Regions from separate parts of the Streptomyces sp. NPDC004658 genome, predicted to be linked through region 1. Evidence: riboswitches for the same ligand, from Rfam matches in the RefSeq annotation. Region 1 holds a riboswitch; each other region holds the start of a gene.
The links. Region 1 has a riboswitch for S-adenosylmethionine ahead of thrC (threonine synthase). Riboswitches for the same ligand answer to the same signal wherever they lie in the genome.
Positions count from the first base shown of each region.

Region 1 (5,492 bases):
GCGGCGGTCAGCGCGGCCGTGAAGCAGAACATCGGCCAGGCGGTCGCCCCCGGCGGCAGCCCCGCCGGCGTCCTGACCCGCCTGCAGTCGACGGCCATGGCGGCCGACAGCAGCAGCGCGAACTGAGCCCGTTGTCGGTGCCCGCCGCTACCGTGGCAGGCATGGAACTGGGCACCCGCGAGCAGGCGATCCTCGCACTGGAGCGCCGGGCCTTCCCCGGCCCCGGCGCCAAGGAGCGCGCGATACGCGAGGAGCTGGATCTGTCCCCCGTCCGGTACTACCAGCTCCTCAACGCCCTCCTGGACGACGAGCGGGCCCTGGCCCACGACCCGGTCACGGTCAACCGCCTGCGCCGGATCCGGGAGACGAGACGCGCGGAACGCTGAGTGCCGGGCCGCCTCCCGGCGAGCCCGGGGCGTGAGGCACCGGAACCCAGGCGTGAGCCACCCGGAGCTGGATAGTGTCGCGGTATGGACGCTCTGCCGACCCCGCGCACGCAAGCCGGCCAGGACGGCCTCGCCGCCCTGCTCGCGCAGCCCCGCACCGCCCTGATCGGCCTGGACTTCGACGGCACGCTGGCCCCGATCGTCGCCGACCCCGAGCAGGCCCGCGCCCACCCCGGGGCCGTGCCCGCCCTCGCCGCCCTCGCCCCCGAGGTCGCCTCCGTCGCCGTGATCACCGGCCGCCCGCCCGAGGTCGCGGTCCGGTACGGCGGCTTCGCCGGCGTCCCCGGCCTGGACCACCTCACCGTCCTCGGCCACTACGGCGCAGAGCGCTGGGACGCGGCCACCGGCGAGGTCACCGCGCCGCCCCCGCACCCCGGCGTCGCCGCCGTCCGCGCCGAGCTGCCGGGCGTGCTGGAGCGCGCCGGCGCCGAAGAGGGCACGTGGATCGAGGAGAAGGGCCGGGCCCTCGCGGTGCACACCCGCCGCGCCCCCGACCCGCAGGCGGCGTTCGAGGCCCTGCGCGCCCCCCTCGCCGACCTCGCCACCCGGCACGGTCTGATCGTCGAGCCCGGCCGCATGGTCCTGGAACTGCGCCCGCCGGGCATGGACAAGGGCGTGGCCCTCCTCGACCAGGCCCGCACCGTCCGGGCCGGCTGTGTCGTCTACGCCGGTGACGACCTGGGCGACCTCCCCGCCTTCGCCGCGATCGAGAAGCTCCGTACCAACGGCGTCCCCGGCCTGCTGGTGTGCAGCGGCAGCACGGAGGTCACGGAACTGGCGGACCGGGCCGACCTGGTGGTCGACGGTCCCGAGGGCGTCGTCGGCCTGCTGCGGGCGCTGGCCGTTCAGCTGGGCGGCGGGTCTGGCGCCGCCGGCTGACCCGACGCCCTGGCGGGAGCCGAGCCGGCACCACGCGTGGCCTGTGGCGGGCGGTGGCCGTTCAGTTCGGCCGGGGGGCCAGTTCCGCCAGCTGGTCGAGGAACCACCGGGCGGGCGGGAGCGCGGTCGCGGCGGCGGCCAGCCGCTTCGAGCGCTCCGCCCGCGCGTCCGCCGGCAGGTTCAGCGCCTCGTGCAGGGCGCGGGCCGTCCCCGCGATGTCGTACGGGTTCACCACGAAGGCGTCCTCGCCCAGCTCCTCGGACGCCCCCGCCTCCCGCGACAGCACCAGCGCGCAGCCCTGGTCGGAGACGACCGGGACTTCCTTGGCGACCAGGTTCATGCCGTCCCGGATGGGGTTCACCAGCGCCACGTCGGCCAGCCGGTACGCGGCCAGGGAGCGGGCGAAGTCGTCCTTCACGTGCAGCACGACCGGGGTCCAGCCGGGCGTGCCGTACCGTTCGTTGATCTCGTCCGCGACCTGCCGCACCTGCGCGGTGTACTCGCGGTACACGGCGAGGTCCTGCCGGGAGGGGTAGGCGAAGGCCACGTGGACGACCTTCTCCCGCCATTCGGGGTGGTCCTCCAGCAGCTGCTCGTACGCCAGCAGCCCGCGCACGATGTTCTTGGACAGCTCGGTCCGGTCCACCCGGACGATCGTCTTGCGGCCCTCTCCGATCTCCGCCCGCAGCGCCGCCATCCGCTCGTCCACGTCCGGCTCGTGCGCCCGCTTGCGCAGGAAGTCCGCGTCCGCGCCCAGCCCGTGCACCCCGATCCGGGTGCCGGAGGGGATGCCGGGCCCGAGGACCTCGTGACAGCAGTCGATGAACGCGTCCGCCCACCGCCGGGTGAGGAACGCCGCCCGGTCTGCGCCCAGGATGCCGCTGAGCAGTTCGGCCGCGATGTCGTCGGGCAGGAGCCGGAAGTAGTCCGGCGGCGCCCACGGGGTGTGCGAGAAGTGGCCGATGCGCAGGTCGGGCCGGAGCTGGCGGAGCATGCGGGGGGCGAGGGCCAGGTGGTAGTCCTGGATCAGTACGGCCGCGCCCTCGGCCGCCTCCTCGGCCAGCGCCTCGGCGAACGCCCGGTTGTAGGCCTCGTAGGAGGCCCACTGCCGCCGGAAGCCGGCGTCGAAGACCGGCTCCAGCGGGGTCTGGTACAGCATGTGGTGGACGAACCAGAGCACCGAGTTGGCGATGCCGTTGTACGCCTCGGTGTGCACGGTCGCGTCGATGTCGAGCATCCGCACCCGCTGCCCGCCGGTGTCCTCGGCCGGCAGCAGCCCGCCGTCCGCGCGCCGGACGGCCGCACGGTCGCCGTCGCCGAGTGCGGCGCACACCCACACCGAGCCCGCGTCCGACCCGATGGCGGACAGTCCCGAGACCAGCCCGCCGCCGCCCCGCCGGGCGTGCAGCGAGCCGTCCTCGCCCACCTGATAGGAGACCGGGCCGCGGTTCGACGCGACCAGCACCTGAGCCTTTTGCGCAGCATCGAGCGTGGAAGCCATACGCCTCAACCTAGCCCGGCCCCGAACCGCTCAAACGTACGGCCCGCCCGGCGGGCCGACCGTATACGGCCCGTTCACGCCACCTTCCGCTCGGCGTACTCCGCGATCTCCACCATGGGCGGCCGCTCCTCGGTGTCCACCGAGTAGGTGCGCGGCTCGAACCCCTCCTCGCCCCGCTCGAACTGGGTCAGCGCGGGCCGGATCAGATGGCCGCGGGCCAGCCGCAGCTGGGCGGTGCGGTAGATCGCGGCGGCCATCCGGCCGAGCGCCTGCCCGTCCTGGTGCCGGTGCCTGCGCACGCCCACGTCGACCTGGGCCAGCGCGTCCAGGCCCACCAGGTGCAGCGCGTCCACCAGCATGCCCAGCTCCACGCCGTAGCCGACGGGGAACGGCAGCTGCTCCAGCAGCGTGCGGCGGGCCGCGTACTCGCCGCCGAGCGGCTGCACGAACCCGGCCAGCTGCGGCCAGTGCATGTTCAGCAGCGGGCGGGCCATGAGCTCGGTGACCCGGCCGCCCTGCCCGGCACTGCCGCCGAGCGGGCGGTCGTACATCGCCTTGACCAGGTCGACGTCCGGGTCGGTGAGCAGCGGGCCGACGATCCCGGAGACGAAGTCGGAGGAGAACTCCCTGAGGTCCGCGTCGATGAAGCAGACGATGTCCCCGCCGGTCACCAGCAGCGACCGCCACAGCACCTCGCCCTTGCCGGGGACGGCCGGGATACGCGGCAGGATGTCGTCGCGGTGGACGACCCGGGCACCCGCGCGCGCGGCGACCTGCGAGGTGCGGTCGGTGGAGCCGGAGTCGACGACGACGATCTCGTCGACGAGCGGCACCTGCTCGACGAGGTCGTGCCGGATCACCGCGACGATGTCGCCGACGGTCTCCTCCTCGTTGAGCGCGGGCAGGACGACGCTGATGGTCTGGCCCGTGCGCTGCTTGGCGGCGAGGATCTGGTGCAGCGGGCGATCGGCCACGGACCAGGACCGGGTGGTCAGCCAGCGCTCGACTTCTTCCAGCACAGTCTGTGGCTCCTCACTCGTGTCTCGCGGTTCGGACGACTATCTCAACTGTCCCGGCCGTCGGTTACAGTCTTGAACAACGCCGATGACCATCGCATGTCGGGGGTCATGTGCGTTCACAACCGCATACCGCTCATCCAGAGGGGCAGAGGGACACGGCCCGATGAAGCCCCGGCAACCCCCCTGATCCGGACTCGTTCGCGCGAGGCTCACGGCCAGGGAAGGTGCCAATTCCGTCTCACGGCGAGGTGCGTCGTGAGGAAGATGAGGAGAAAGGGCCTCGCCTCCATGGCTGTGCAGACAGTTGCCACCACCAGCGAATCCACGGTCGACCTCGGCCCCGCAGCGGCCCTGAGCTGTCGCGAGTGCGGTCATCGGGTGCCGCTCGGCCCGGTCTTCGCCTGCGAAGAGTGCTTCGGCCCGCTGGAGATCGCCTACGACTTCTCCGCCTACGACACCGAGGACCTGCGCCGCCGCATCGAGGCGGGCCCCGCGAACATCTGGCGCTACGCGCCCCTGCTGCCGGTCCCGGCGGACGTCGCCGGCAAGCCGAACCTCAACCCCGGCTGGACCCAGCTCGTCAAGGCCGACAACCTGGCCCGCGAGCTGGGCGTGACCGGCGGTCTGTACGTGAAGGACGACTCCGGCAACCCGACCCACTCCTTCAAGGACCGGGTCGTGGCCCAGGCCCTGGAGGCCGCCCGCGCCTTCGGCTTCACCACGCTGTCCTGCTCCTCCACCGGCAACCTGGCCGGCGCGGTCGGTGCCGCCGCCGCCCGGGCCGGCTTCCGCTCCTGCGTGTTCATCCCGCACGACCTGGAGCAGGGCAAGGTCGTCATGGCCGCGGTCTACGGCGGGGAACTCGTCGGCATCGAGGGCAACTACGACGACGTGAACCGCTTCTGCTCCGAGCTGATCGGCGACCCGGCCGGCGAGGGCTGGGGCTTCGTCAACGTCAACCTGCGGCCGTACTACGCGGAGGGCTCCAAGACCCTGGCGTACGAGATCTGCGAGCAGCTCGGCTGGCGGCTGCCGGACCAGATCGTGGTCCCGATCGCCTCCGGCTCCCAGCTCACGAAGATCGACAAGGGGCTCCAGGAGCTGATCAAGCTGGGGCTGGTCGAGGACAGGCCGTACAAGATCTTCGGCGCCCAGGCCGAGGGCTGCTCCCCGGTCTCCACCGCCTTCAAGGCCGGACACGACGTCGTACGGCCCCAGAAGCCGAACACCATCGCCAAGTCCCTGGCCATCGGCAACCCGGCCGACGGGCCGTACGTCCTGGACATCGCGCGCCGCACCGGGGGTGCCGTGGAGGACGTGACGGACGAGCAGGTCGTGGACGCGATCAAGCTGCTCGCGCGGACCGAGGGCATCTTCGCGGAGACCGCCGGCGGCGTGACCGTCGGCGTCACCCGCAAGCTGCTGGAGGCGGGTGTGCTGGACCCGGCGAAGACCACGGTGGTCCTCAACACCGGCGACGGCCTGAAGACCCTGGACGCGGTGGCCGGGACCGGCCTCACCGCCACCATCCGCCCGACCCTGGACTCCTTCCGAGAGGCCGGCCTCGCATGACAGGCGCTCCGCCGCGAGACCGGGCGCGGCCCGCGGGCCGGTGGGGGCCGGTCGCGCCCACGCGGTGGCAGCCCC
Region 1 is NZ_JBEXKG010000058.1:18,562-24,053, forward strand. Features, by position in the region: gene ABZV94_RS20860 (extracellular solute-binding protein) at 1-126, shown strand, start outside; gene ABZV94_RS20865 (DUF3263 domain-containing protein) at 162-386, shown strand; gene otsB (trehalose-phosphatase) at 471-1,325, shown strand; gene ABZV94_RS20875 (trehalose-6-phosphate synthase) at 1,387-2,826, opposite strand; gene ABZV94_RS20880 (glucosyl-3-phosphoglycerate synthase) at 2,901-3,845, opposite strand; SAM riboswitch class I at 3,976-4,116, shown strand; gene thrC (threonine synthase) at 4,134-5,417, shown strand.

Region 2 (5,492 bases), on a different contig from region 1:
CGTTGCGGGTGGCGTTGGGCGTGTTCGCGGTCTGCCGGGCCCGGTAGGCGACCGCGGGGTTGGGACCGAAGAAGGCGTCGATCTTGCCGCTGCTCAGGGCCAGGTTGGTGGCGTTCTGGTCCGGGAAGTACTTGACGGTGAGCTTCTTGCCCTCCTTGGCGAGCTTGGCCTTCCACTCCAGGAGGATCTTCTCCTGGTTGGTGCCGGCGCCCACGCTGACCGTCTTGCCGGCGAGGTTCTCGTAGTCGCCGTCGAAGTTCCAGGGGTTCTTCTTCAGCACCTCGAAGGCCAGGTTGTCCTTGCGGTAGGAGGCGAACTCGTACTTCCTCTTGCGTTCCTCGGTGACGGTGACGTTGGAGAAGGCCACGTCGACCTTGCCGCTGTCGACGCCGACGAAGAGGTTCTCCCAGGTGGAGTTCCTGATCTCGGGCTTCAGGCCCAGGACCGCGGCGACCAGGCGGCCGAGGTCGGGCTCGGAGCCGGTGAGGGTCTTCTGGTCGCTGCCCACGAAGTTCAGGGGGGCGGAGCCCGACGGCAGGGCGCCGACGCCGATGACGAGCTTGCCGCTCCTGCGCACGGAGGCCGGCAGTTCGGCGCTGATGGACTTCACTTCGGAGACCTTCAGCGCGGTCTCCTTGGCGGCTCCGTTGGACAGCCGTCCCACGGTCACCGTGCCGGTGGTGTCGGTCTTGGTGACGGCCTCGCTGTCGCCCCCGCAGGCGGCGAGCCCGGTGGCGAGGGCGGTGACGGCGGTCGCCGCGGAGATGCCGCGGATCAGGGCGCGACGGGAGAGGTGGGTAGGCATGGCGTGACTGTCCTTGTCTCGCTGATGAGGGTGGGTGTGTGGTGTGGGGGTGGGCTGGGTGCCGTGGGGGGCGGTGGTCGTGGAGGATCCGGGCGGCAGGGCCGGGGCGGCCTGCCCGGGTGGGCGGCGCGGAGCGGCCCGCGGGGGTCCGGTCAGAGCACCTTGCCGAGGAATTCCCGGGTCCGTGCGTGCCGGGGCCGGTCGAGCACCTCGCCGGGCGGCCCCTGCTCGACGATCCGGCCGCCGTCGATGAAGACGACCCGGTCGGCGACCTCGCGGGCGAAGCCGATCTCGTGGCTCACGATGACGAGGGTGGTGCCGCCGCTCGCCAGGTCCTTGATGACGGCCAGCACCTCGCCGACGAGTTCGGGGTCGAGTGCGGAGGTCGGCTCGTCGAAGAGGATGATCCCGGGCCGCAGGGCGAGGGCGCGGGCGATGGCGACGCGCTGCTGCTGACCACCGGACAACTGCCGGGGGTAGGCGCCGGTCTTGTCGCCGAGGCCGACGCGGTCGAGGAGTTCGAAGGCGAGTTCCTGGGCCGCCACCCTGCTCAGCCTGCCGGTGGCGGCGGGGGCCGCGGCGACGTTCTCCAGGACGGTCAGGTGCGGGAAGAGGTTGAAGTTCTGGAAGACGAAGCCGATCCGGCTGCGCTGGGCGAGGATGGCGCGCTCGCTGAGTTCCTTGAGCCGGCCCCCGTGCCGCTTCACCCCGATCAGCTCGCCGTCCACGCTGACGTGGCCGGTCTCGGGCTTCTCCAGGTGGTTGAGGACCCTGAGCAGCGTGGACTTGCCGGAGCCGGACGGGCCGAGGATCACCGTGACCTCGCCGGGGCGGACGGTCAGGTCGATGCCGTCGAGTACGTGGTGGGAGCCGTACCACTTGTGGACGCCGTGCACTTCGAGCGCGGCGGGCGCGGTCTTCGGGAGGGTCTGCGCGGTGGTCATACGGCGGCCTCCCGGCGCAGCCGGGCCCGCAGGCCGGCCAGTCCGGCCCGGGCTTTCTGCAAGGGGGTCGGCGGCAGGGTGCGGGTGGCACCCCGGGCGTAGTACCGCTCGACGTAGAACTGGACGACGGACACGGCGCTGGTGAGGATCAGGTACCAGACGGTGGCGACCATCAGCAGCGGCACCACGTCACCGGGGTAGGTGCTGCCCATCGACTGCACCGCGCCGAACAGGTCCAGCAGCGACACGTAGAAGACCAGGGACGTGCTCTTGATGAGGCCGATCAGCTGGTTGACGTAGTTCGGCGTGATGGACCTGAGGGCCTGCGGGAAGACGATCCTGCGGAACTGGTAGCCCTGGGGCAGGCCGAGCGCGGCGGCCGCCTCGTGCTGTCCCTGGTCGACGGAGAGGATGCCGCCGCGGACCACCTCGGCCGCGTACGCCGCCTCGTTGAGGCTGAGGCCGATCACGGCGATCGTCATGTCGGTGGCCAGCCGGGACTCGTCGAAGGTGACGAAGGCGGGCCCGAAGGGCACCCCGAGGCTCAACGTCTTGTACAGGGCGCTGAAGTTGTACAGGAAGATCAGTACGACGATGAGCGGTACGGAGCGGAACAGCCAGGTGTAGGTCCAGCTGACCGCGCGCAGCACCGGGCTTCCGGAGAGCCGGGCAAGTGCCAGCAGGATGCCGCCGAGCAGTCCCAGGACGGCGCTGAGCGCGGCGACTTCGAGGGTGACGAGGAGGCCGTCGAGGACGGTGGGGCGCAGGAACCAGTAGCGGAAGCGGTCCCACTGGTAGAAGGGGTTCGTGACCAGTCCGTGCAGGATCTGCGCGACGAGCACGAGGACGACGGCGGTGACGATCCACCGGCCGGGGCGGCGCAGCGGCTGTACTCGCTGCGGTTCCAAGGGCTTTGACGGGGTGTCGGCGGGGGCCGGCGCCTCGGCTAGGGAGACGGCGGCGCCTGGGGCTTCACTCATGGCGGCTCCGGCGGAGTCGGTCACCCCGGGGCCGCGCGGGAGCGGAGGTGGGCCACGACGGCACTGCGGCACGAGGCGGCGCACGGACAGGCGCGGAACCGGGGGCTGGGCGGACAACGGCACATCCGGCGGACGGTGTGCGGCGGGAACGCGGGGCTGGGAGGAGACGTCAGCCCTGACAGCGGGCAGAGCCCGGTGCGGTACACAGTGCGCTGTTCACGCGGAGCAGATCGACGGCGCGGTCGGCGACGAGGAGACCGGCGTACGACGGTACGCAGCCCTGGGGGCGGCTCGCGGCCGTCCTGGGAGCTGCGTACATGGCGTCACCTGTCACTGTTCCGGCCCCGTGGGGCCTCGCGCTTACCGAAAACGTCATCCGGTCCGGTCGTCACCTGGGGCACCCCACCGCGATGCGAGGGTTGCCGGTCAGCGAGCCAGGGCTTGGCGCTGACGCTCATGACCGTTCTGAGCCGTAAGTAAGGCAGTTGACCGTTCGAATGTCAACGGTCGTCCGCCAAGTGGACATCGGCGGCGGGCTCTCACCTGCGAGAAGCGTCGGAAGTGTCTGCCGCGTGGCCTGCCCAGTCCAGGATCTGGACAGCTGCTCCGGCGGCCTCCAGACCCTGGCAGCGGCCGTGGTGGCGGCGGGCGATGCCGTCGAGGTCGAGGTGGCGGCCGAAGGCGGGGCGGGCGGCCAGGCGGCGGGCGTAGGCCCACAGGGAGCGGTGGTCGGCGATGCGGTGCACGGCGGAGGCGTCGAGGTGGCAGCGGTGGACGGTGTCGAGCTGCACGAGCGTGACCCACAGGTCGATGTCGGCGGCGGTGAGCCGGTCGTCGGCCAGGTACTCCTCGCCGCTCAGCCGTCGCTCCAGCCGGCCCAGGGTGTCCAGCAGCACGTCGAGGGCGGCGGCCCGTTCGGCCGGGTCGGCACCGGCGCGTCCGGCGCGCTGGGCGGCCTCCTCGATGCCCTCGGCGCACATCCGCTCGACGGCCTCGATCACGGACTCCAGCCCGGAGGGGTAGAGGCGGTCGTGGCCGCCCGGCCGGAACAGGTCCAGGTCGCGCAGGATGCCGGGGGTGTGGGTGCTGACGATGCGTCCGGACCAGTCGTCGCTGAGCACGGGCGCGAGCGCCGGGCCGGTGTAGTGGTGGGCGCTCGCCTCGTAGAGCGGGCGGAGCGCCGCGTGGCCGCCGCCGGGACAGTCCGGGACGGCGGGCAGGAGGGTGACCGGACAGTGGGCTTCCAGTCCGAGCAGGCTGTGGCCGACGGCGAGGCGCAGCCCGTCGGGGCAGGCGGTCGACAGATGGAGCCGGTAGCGGTGCGGCACGGCGTAGTGGCCGCTGCGCGCGTCCCGGCCGATCCGGCCCCGGAAGACCGGCGCGGTACCGGGGGTGGACGGGACGGCGGCGAGCGGAGTGATGGACATGCGTCTCCCCGGGTGGTGGGTGTGCGGAGGGGCGCGGCCGGCGCGGGCGTGACCGGTCGGTGGAGGCGAAGGGGCGCCCGGCTCAGCGGCGGTGGCTGATCGCGCTGCAGACACGCTGCAGGTCGATGTGGCGGCGGGAGGTGAGCAGGGGAGCGCGCAACGGCGTCCGGCCGGTGTGACCGGTGCCCGTGTCGCGGCGCGTCATGATTCCCTACCTGTTCACTAGGATTCCCTCCCTGGAGTGTCGATCGGGCTCCGTGCGACGTCAAGGGGGCGTCCACGCCTGGGAATCGAGGTCGGCGCCGGGGACTCCTCACCGACAGGAACATGTGACATAGTACTGGCGTGGCGAAGCGACTGACCTGCGACGTCGTGGTCGTCGGGGCCGGAATGGTGGGCGCGGCCTGTGCCCTCTACGCCGCGCGCGCCGGACTCGACGTACGACTGGTGGACCGGGGCCCGGTGGCCGGCGGCACCACCGGAGCCGGCGAGGGCAACCTGCTCGTCTCCGACAAGGAGCCGGGCCCGGAGCTCCGACTGGCGCTGCTGTCCGGCCGGCTGTGGGCGGGCCTGGCGCGCGAACTGGGCACCGCGATCGAGTACGAGCCCAAGGGCGGCCTCGTGGTCGCCCCGACGCCCGGCGCCCTGGCCGCGCTGCGGGACTTCGCCGCGGACCAGCGGGCCGCCGGCGTCACCGCCGTACCGGTCGGCGCGGACCGGCTGCGGGAACTGGAACCGCACCTGGCGCCCGGCATGGCGGGCGCGGTGCACTACCCGCAGGACGCCCAGGTCATGCCCGCGCTGGCCGCCGCACACCTGGTCCGCGCCTCCGGCGCCGCCGTGCACACCGGCCGTACGGTGACCGGGGTGCTGCGCACGGCGCGGGGAGCGGTGTACGGCGTGCGCACCGACCGGGGCGACATCCACGCACCGGCGGTGGTCAACGCGGCCGGCGTCTGGGGCGGCGACCTGGCCTCGCTCGCCGGCGTCCGGCTGCCGGTGCTCCCCCGGCGCGGCTTCGTGCTGGTCACCGAGCCGCTGCCGCGCAGGGTCCGGCACAAGGTGTACGCCGCGGACTACGTGGCCGACGTGGCCAGCGACTCGGCCGCCCTGCGCAGTTCACCGGTCGTGGAGGGCACGGCCGCCGGCCCGGTCCTGATCGGGGCCACCCGGGAGCGGGTCGGCTTCGACCGGTCGTTGTCCTTGACCGCGACGCGGGCGCTCGCCGCCGGGGCGATCGGGCTGTTCCCCTTCCTGGAACGGGTCCGCGCGCTGCGCACGTACGCGGGTTTCCGGCCGTACCTGCCGGACCATCTGCCGGCGATCGGGCCCGATC
Region 2 is NZ_JBEXKG010000158.1:996-6,487, reverse strand. Features, by position in the region: gene ABZV94_RS33965 (ABC transporter substrate-binding protein) at 1-805, opposite strand, end outside; gene ABZV94_RS33960 (amino acid ABC transporter ATP-binding protein) at 958-1,749, opposite strand; gene ABZV94_RS33955 (amino acid ABC transporter permease) at 1,746-2,729, opposite strand; SAM riboswitch class IV at 3,081-3,191, opposite strand; gene ABZV94_RS33950 (glutathione S-transferase C-terminal domain-containing protein) at 3,269-4,156, opposite strand; gene ABZV94_RS33945 (putative leader peptide) at 4,239-4,361, opposite strand; gene ABZV94_RS33940 (FAD-binding oxidoreductase) at 4,502-5,492, shown strand, end outside.
Region 2: it holds a riboswitch for S-adenosylmethionine, as region 1 does, so the genes downstream of both, ABZV94_RS33955 (amino acid ABC transporter permease) here and thrC (threonine synthase) in region 1, are expected to answer to the same signal.

Region 3 (5,492 bases), on a different contig from region 1:
CGCCCTGCTGTTCACGGTGTCGATGCTGGCCACCATCGGCTTCATCGTCGCTTACCTGGCCATCCCGCACGACAAGCAGATCTTCGTCTTCCCGATCGGGCACATCAACGCGCTGAACTTCGCGCTGGGCCTGACCCTCGGTGTGGCGCTGTTCTGCATCGGCGCGGGCGCGGTCCACTGGGCCCGCACCCTGATGTCCGACGTGGAGGTCGCCGACGACCGTCACCCGATCGAGGCCTCCCCCGAGGTCCGGGAGAAGGTCCACGCGGACTTCCGCCAGGGTGCCAAGGAGTCGGCGCTCGGCCGCCGCAAGCTGATCCGCAACACGATGTTCGGCGCGCTGGCCCTGGTGCCGCTCTCCGGCGTCATGCTGCTCGGCGGTCTCGGCCCGGCGCCGGGGACCAAGCTGCGCCACACCATGTGGGCCAAGGGCAAGCGCCTGGTCAACATGAACACGAACCAGCCGCTGCGTCCTGAGGACGTCGCCGTCGGCTCGCTCACCTTCGCCAAGCCGGACGGCCTGGAGGAGCACTCCGAGGAGTTCCAGACGGAGATCGCCAAGGCCGCCCTGATGATCGTCCGGCTCCAGCCGGGCAACATCAAGGACAAGCGCGAGCTGGAGTGGTCGCACGAGGGCATCGTCGCGTACTCGAAGATCTGCACCCACGTCGGCTGCCCGATCTCCCTGTACGAGCAGCAGACGCACCACGTGCTGTGCCCGTGCCACCAGTCCACCTTCGACCTCTCCGACGGTGCCCGAGTGATCTTCGGTCCCGCCGGCCACGCCCTGCCGCAGCTGCGCATCGGCGTGGACAGTGAGGGTTACCTCCAGGCGCTCGGCGACTTCGAGGAGCCCGTCGGTCCTGCATTCTGGGAGCGCGGATGAGTACTTCAGCGAACGAGACCTCCCGCTCGCGCGGGCAGGCACCGGCCGGCGAGCGTCTCGCCGACTGGGCCGACGGCCGGCTCGGGATCTACTCCCTGGCCAAGGCCAACATGCGCAAGATCTTCCCCGACCACTGGTCGTTCATGTTGGGTGAGGTCTGCCTCTACAGCTTCATCATCATCATCCTGACGGGTGTCTACCTGACGCTGTTCTTCCACCCGTCGATGAACGAGGTGGAGTACCACGGCTCCTACGTCCCGCTCCAGGGACAGCTGATGTCCGAGGCGTTCAGCTCGACCCTGCACATCTCCTTCGATGTGCGCGGTGGTCTGCTCGTCCGGCAGATCCACCACTGGGGCGCCGTCGTCTTCATCGCCGGCATGTTCGTGCACATGATGCGCGTGTTCTTCACCGGCGCGTTCCGCAAGCCGCGTGAGATCAACTGGCTGTTCGGCTTCCTGCTGCTCGTCCTGGGCATGTTCACCGGCTTCACCGGTTACTCGCTCCCGGACGACCTGCTCTCCGGCACCGGTGTCCGCTTCATGGAGGGCGCGATCCTGTCCGTGCCGATCGTCGGCACGTACATCTCGTTCTTCCTCTTCGGCGGGGAGTTCCCGGGCGGCGACTTCGTGGCCCGCTTCTACTCGATCCACATCCTGCTGCTGCCGGGCATCATGCTCGGCCTGGTGGTGGGCCACCTGATCCTGGTCTTCTACCACAAGCACACGCAGTTCGCGGGCCCCGGCAAGACGAACAAGAACGTCGTCGGCATGCCGCTGCTGCCGGTGTACATGGCGAAGGCCGGCGGCTTCTTCTTCCTGGTCTTCGGCGTGCTCGCGGCCCTCGCCGCCATCGCGCAGATCAACCCGATCTGGGCCATCGGCCCCTACCGGCCGGACCAGGTGTCCACCGGCGCCCAGCCGGACTGGTACATGGGCATGGCCGAGGGCCTGATCCGCGCCATGCCGGGCTGGGAGATCAACTTCTGGGGCCACACGCTCGTCCTCGGCGTGTTCATCCCGCTGGTGCTGTTCGGCGTGATCCTGGGCGCGATCGCGGTGTACCCGTTCATCGAGGCCTGGGTCACCGGCGACAAGCGCGAGCACCACATCCTGGACCGCCCGCGCAACGCGCCGACCCGTACGGCGTTCGGTGTCGCCTGGCTGACCGTGTACTTCGTGATGCTGATCGGTGGCGGCAACGACATCTTCGCCACGCATTTCCACCTGTCGATCAACGCGGTCACCTGGTTCGTGCGGATCGCCTACTTCGTGGCTCCGGTCATCGCGTTCATCGCCACCAAGCGGATCTGCCTGGGCCTCCAGCGCCGCGACCGCGACAAGGTGCTGCACGGCCGCGAGACCGGCATCATCAAGCGGCTGCCGCACGGTGAGTTCATCGAGGTGCACGAGCCGCTCAGCCAGGAGCAGCTGCACACGCTCACCGCGCACGAGCAGTACCAGCCGGCCGAGATCGGTCCGACGGTCGACGAGAACGGGGTCGAGCGCAAGATCCCTGCCTCGCAGAAGCTGCGGGCGAAGCTGTCCACCGCCTACTTCGGCGAGGACAACCAGATCCCGAAGCCGACCGTCGAGGAGTACAAGGAGATCACGAGCGGCCACGGCCACCACTGATCCCCGCGTCGCCACGCCACACCGAGGGGCCCCGTCCGGGTTGCGGACGGGGCCCCTCGCCCTTCCGTCCGGCTGGATAGGGTGGTGTACGACGTAGCAGGAACCTGTTCAAGGAGCGGCTGATGAGCGCTGTGACCCCCGCTGGAGGCGACACCGCGGCGGGCCGCTCCTGGCCCGCCCTGCTGAACGGTCTGCTGGAGGGCCGGGACCTGTCCGCCGACGACACCGCGTGGGCGATGGACCTGATCATGCGCGGGGAGGCGACCGACGCGCAGATCGCCGGGTTCATGGTGGCCCTGCGCGCCAAGGGCGAGACGGTCCAGGAGATCACCGGACTGGTCCGGACGATGTACGCGCACGCCAACGTCATCGAGGTGCCCGGGCCGGCCGTCGACATCGTCGGCACCGGCGGCGACGGCGCCAAGACGGTGAACATCTCCACCATGTCCTCGATCGTCGTCGCGGGCGCGGGCGCGAAGGTCGTCAAGCACGGCAACCGCGCCGCGTCCTCCGCCTCCGGCTCCTCCGACGTCCTGGAGAAGCTGGGGATCAACCTCAACCTGACCCCGCAGCGGGTGGCTGAGGTGGCCGAAGAGGCCGGCATCACCATCTGCTTCGCGGTGCGGTTCCACCCGTCGCTGCGCCATGTCGCCGCGGCCCGCGGCCAGTTGGGCATCCGCACCACCTTCAACGTGCTGGGCCCGCTGACCAACCCCGCGCAGGTGCGGTCGCAGGCCGTCGGTGTCGCGGATCCCCGCATGGCGCCGATCGTCGCCGGTGTCCTCGCCGAGCGCGGCAACTCCGCGCTGGTCTTCCGGGGCGACGACGGCCTGGACGAGCTGACCGTCACCGCCCCCTCCCGGGTCTGGGTGGTCCGGGACGGCAAGGTCACGGAAGAGGTCTTCGACCCCCGGGACGTCGGCATCGACCTCGTCCCCGTGGACGCCCTGCGCGGTGCCGACGCCTCCTACAACGCCGAGGTCGCCCGGCGGCTGCTGGACGGCGAGAAGGGGGCCGTACGGGACGCCGTCCTGCTGAACTCGGCGGCGGCGCTGGTGGCCCTGGAGCCGGCGGACGCGCCGCTCACCGAGCAGATCCGCGCGGGCATGGCGCGAGCCGCGGAGTCGATCGACTCGGGCGCGGCCAAGCGCACCCTGGACCGCTGGGTGGCCGTCAGCAACGCCTGACACCCTCGGGAGTCGTCCCGCGATCCGGACACGGGTTGCGGGACGACGATCACTCACGTACGTTCCTGTACCAGGTCATGAGTGACAGTCATGAGGCCCCGGCCGACTGTCCGGCAACCCTCCGTCCGTGGCGGGGTGCCCCGGGTGAAGACCAGGTCGTACGGCAGCAAGGCCTACGGCAAGCGCGGACCCCTCGCCAACCAGGGGTCCTGGTCGTTCGAGGGAGTCTTCCGTGAGCAAGCGAATGCGTTAGGGCCGCAGAGCCCCGCCTCCGCACACCCCTTCGCAGTCCCTTTCTGCCTTTCTCGCATTCCTGTCACGGGAGTTCCGCCATGTCTGTCTCCACCGCTGCCGCCGACCAGACCGTTTGCACCCCTCTGCCCGTTCTCGGGCGAGATGTCACCGTCCCGCTGGTCACCGGCGGCGAAGTCACCTACGCCGCCCTGGACTACGCGGCCAGCGCCCCCGCCCTCCAGCGCGTCTGGGACGACGTCGCCGCGTACGCGCCGTACTACGGCAGTGTGCACCGCGGCGCCGGCTACCTCTCCCAGCTCTCCACCGACCTGTTCGAGAACGCCCGCCGGACCGTCGCCGACTTCCTCGGCTGCCGCCCCGCCGACCAGGTGATCTTCACCCGTTCCACCACCGACTCCCTGAACCTGCTGGCCCGGGCGGTCCCGGCCGACTGCCAGGTCTTCGTCTTCGAGACGGAGCACCACGCCTCCCTGCTGCCCTGGCAGGACGCGCGGGTCACCTACCTCAACGCCCCGCGCACCCCGCGGCAGGCCGTGGAGACCCTGGAGCGGGCCCTCGCCGACCGCGACCCGCACGGCCCGGCCCTGGTCTGCGTCACCGGCGCCTCCAACGTCACCGGCGAGCTGTGGCCGGTGCGCGAACTGGCCGCCGCCGCGCACGCCCACGGCGCCCGCATCGTCCTGGACGCCGCCCAGCTGGCCCCGCACCACCCGGTGGACCTGCGCGACCTGGACGTCGACTGGGTCGCCTTCTCCGGCCACAAGCTGTACGCCCCCTTCGGCTCCGGTGTCCTGGCCGGCCGCGCCGACTGGCTCCAGGCGGCCGACCCGTACCTCGCGGGCGGCGGCGCCAGCCGCAAGGTCACCCGGCGCGAGGACGGCGGCGTGGCCGTCGAGTGGCACGAGACCGCCGCCCGGCACGAGGCCGGCTCCCCGAACGTCATCGGCGCCTACGCCATCGCCTCCGCCTGCAAGGCCCTCACCGAGGCCGGCTGGGACACCCTCGTCGCCCGCGAGCGGCACCTGATCGCCAAGGTCCGCGAGGGCCTGGCCGCCGTTCCCGAGGTGAAGGTGCTGTCCCTCTTCGGCGACGACGCCCCGCGCGTCGGCGTGATCTCCTTCGTCGTCGAGGGCTGGAACAGCTCCCACTTCGCCGCCGCGCTCTCCGCCGAGTACGGCATCGGTGTCCGCGACGGCCTGTTCTGCGCCCACCCGCTGGTCCGCACCCTGCTCGGCAGCGACCCGCAGAGCCAGGGCGAGTGCGGTGCCCCCGAGGCCGCCCCCGGCGAGAAGTCCCTCAACGCCATCCGCGTGAGCTTCGGCGCGGGCACGCCGGACGAGCACGTGGAGCGCTTCGTGAACGCCGTCAGGGAGCTGGTGGCGGAAGGCGCGAAGTGGCAGTACCGCACGGAGGACGGCCGCTGCGTGCCGGCGGTCTGACGGCGCTATAACCTCCCCTTGACACCACGTCGGACAGGGGGAGCCCGTCAGTGCAGCCGCTGCGCGCCACAGACCCTCGCCACATCGGCCC
Region 3 is NZ_JBEXKG010000074.1:1,181-6,672, reverse strand. Features, by position in the region: gene ABZV94_RS23780 (Rieske 2Fe-2S domain-containing protein) at 1-886, shown strand, start outside; gene ABZV94_RS23775 (cytochrome bc complex cytochrome b subunit) at 883-2,520, shown strand; gene trpD (anthranilate phosphoribosyltransferase) at 2,643-3,707, shown strand; SAM riboswitch class IV at 3,781-3,898, shown strand; gene ABZV94_RS23765 (aminotransferase class V-fold PLP-dependent enzyme) at 4,040-5,401, shown strand; gene ABZV94_RS23760 (protein kinase) at 5,452-5,492, shown strand, end outside.
Region 3: it holds a riboswitch for S-adenosylmethionine, as region 1 does, so the genes downstream of both, ABZV94_RS23765 (aminotransferase class V-fold PLP-dependent enzyme) here and thrC (threonine synthase) in region 1, are expected to answer to the same signal.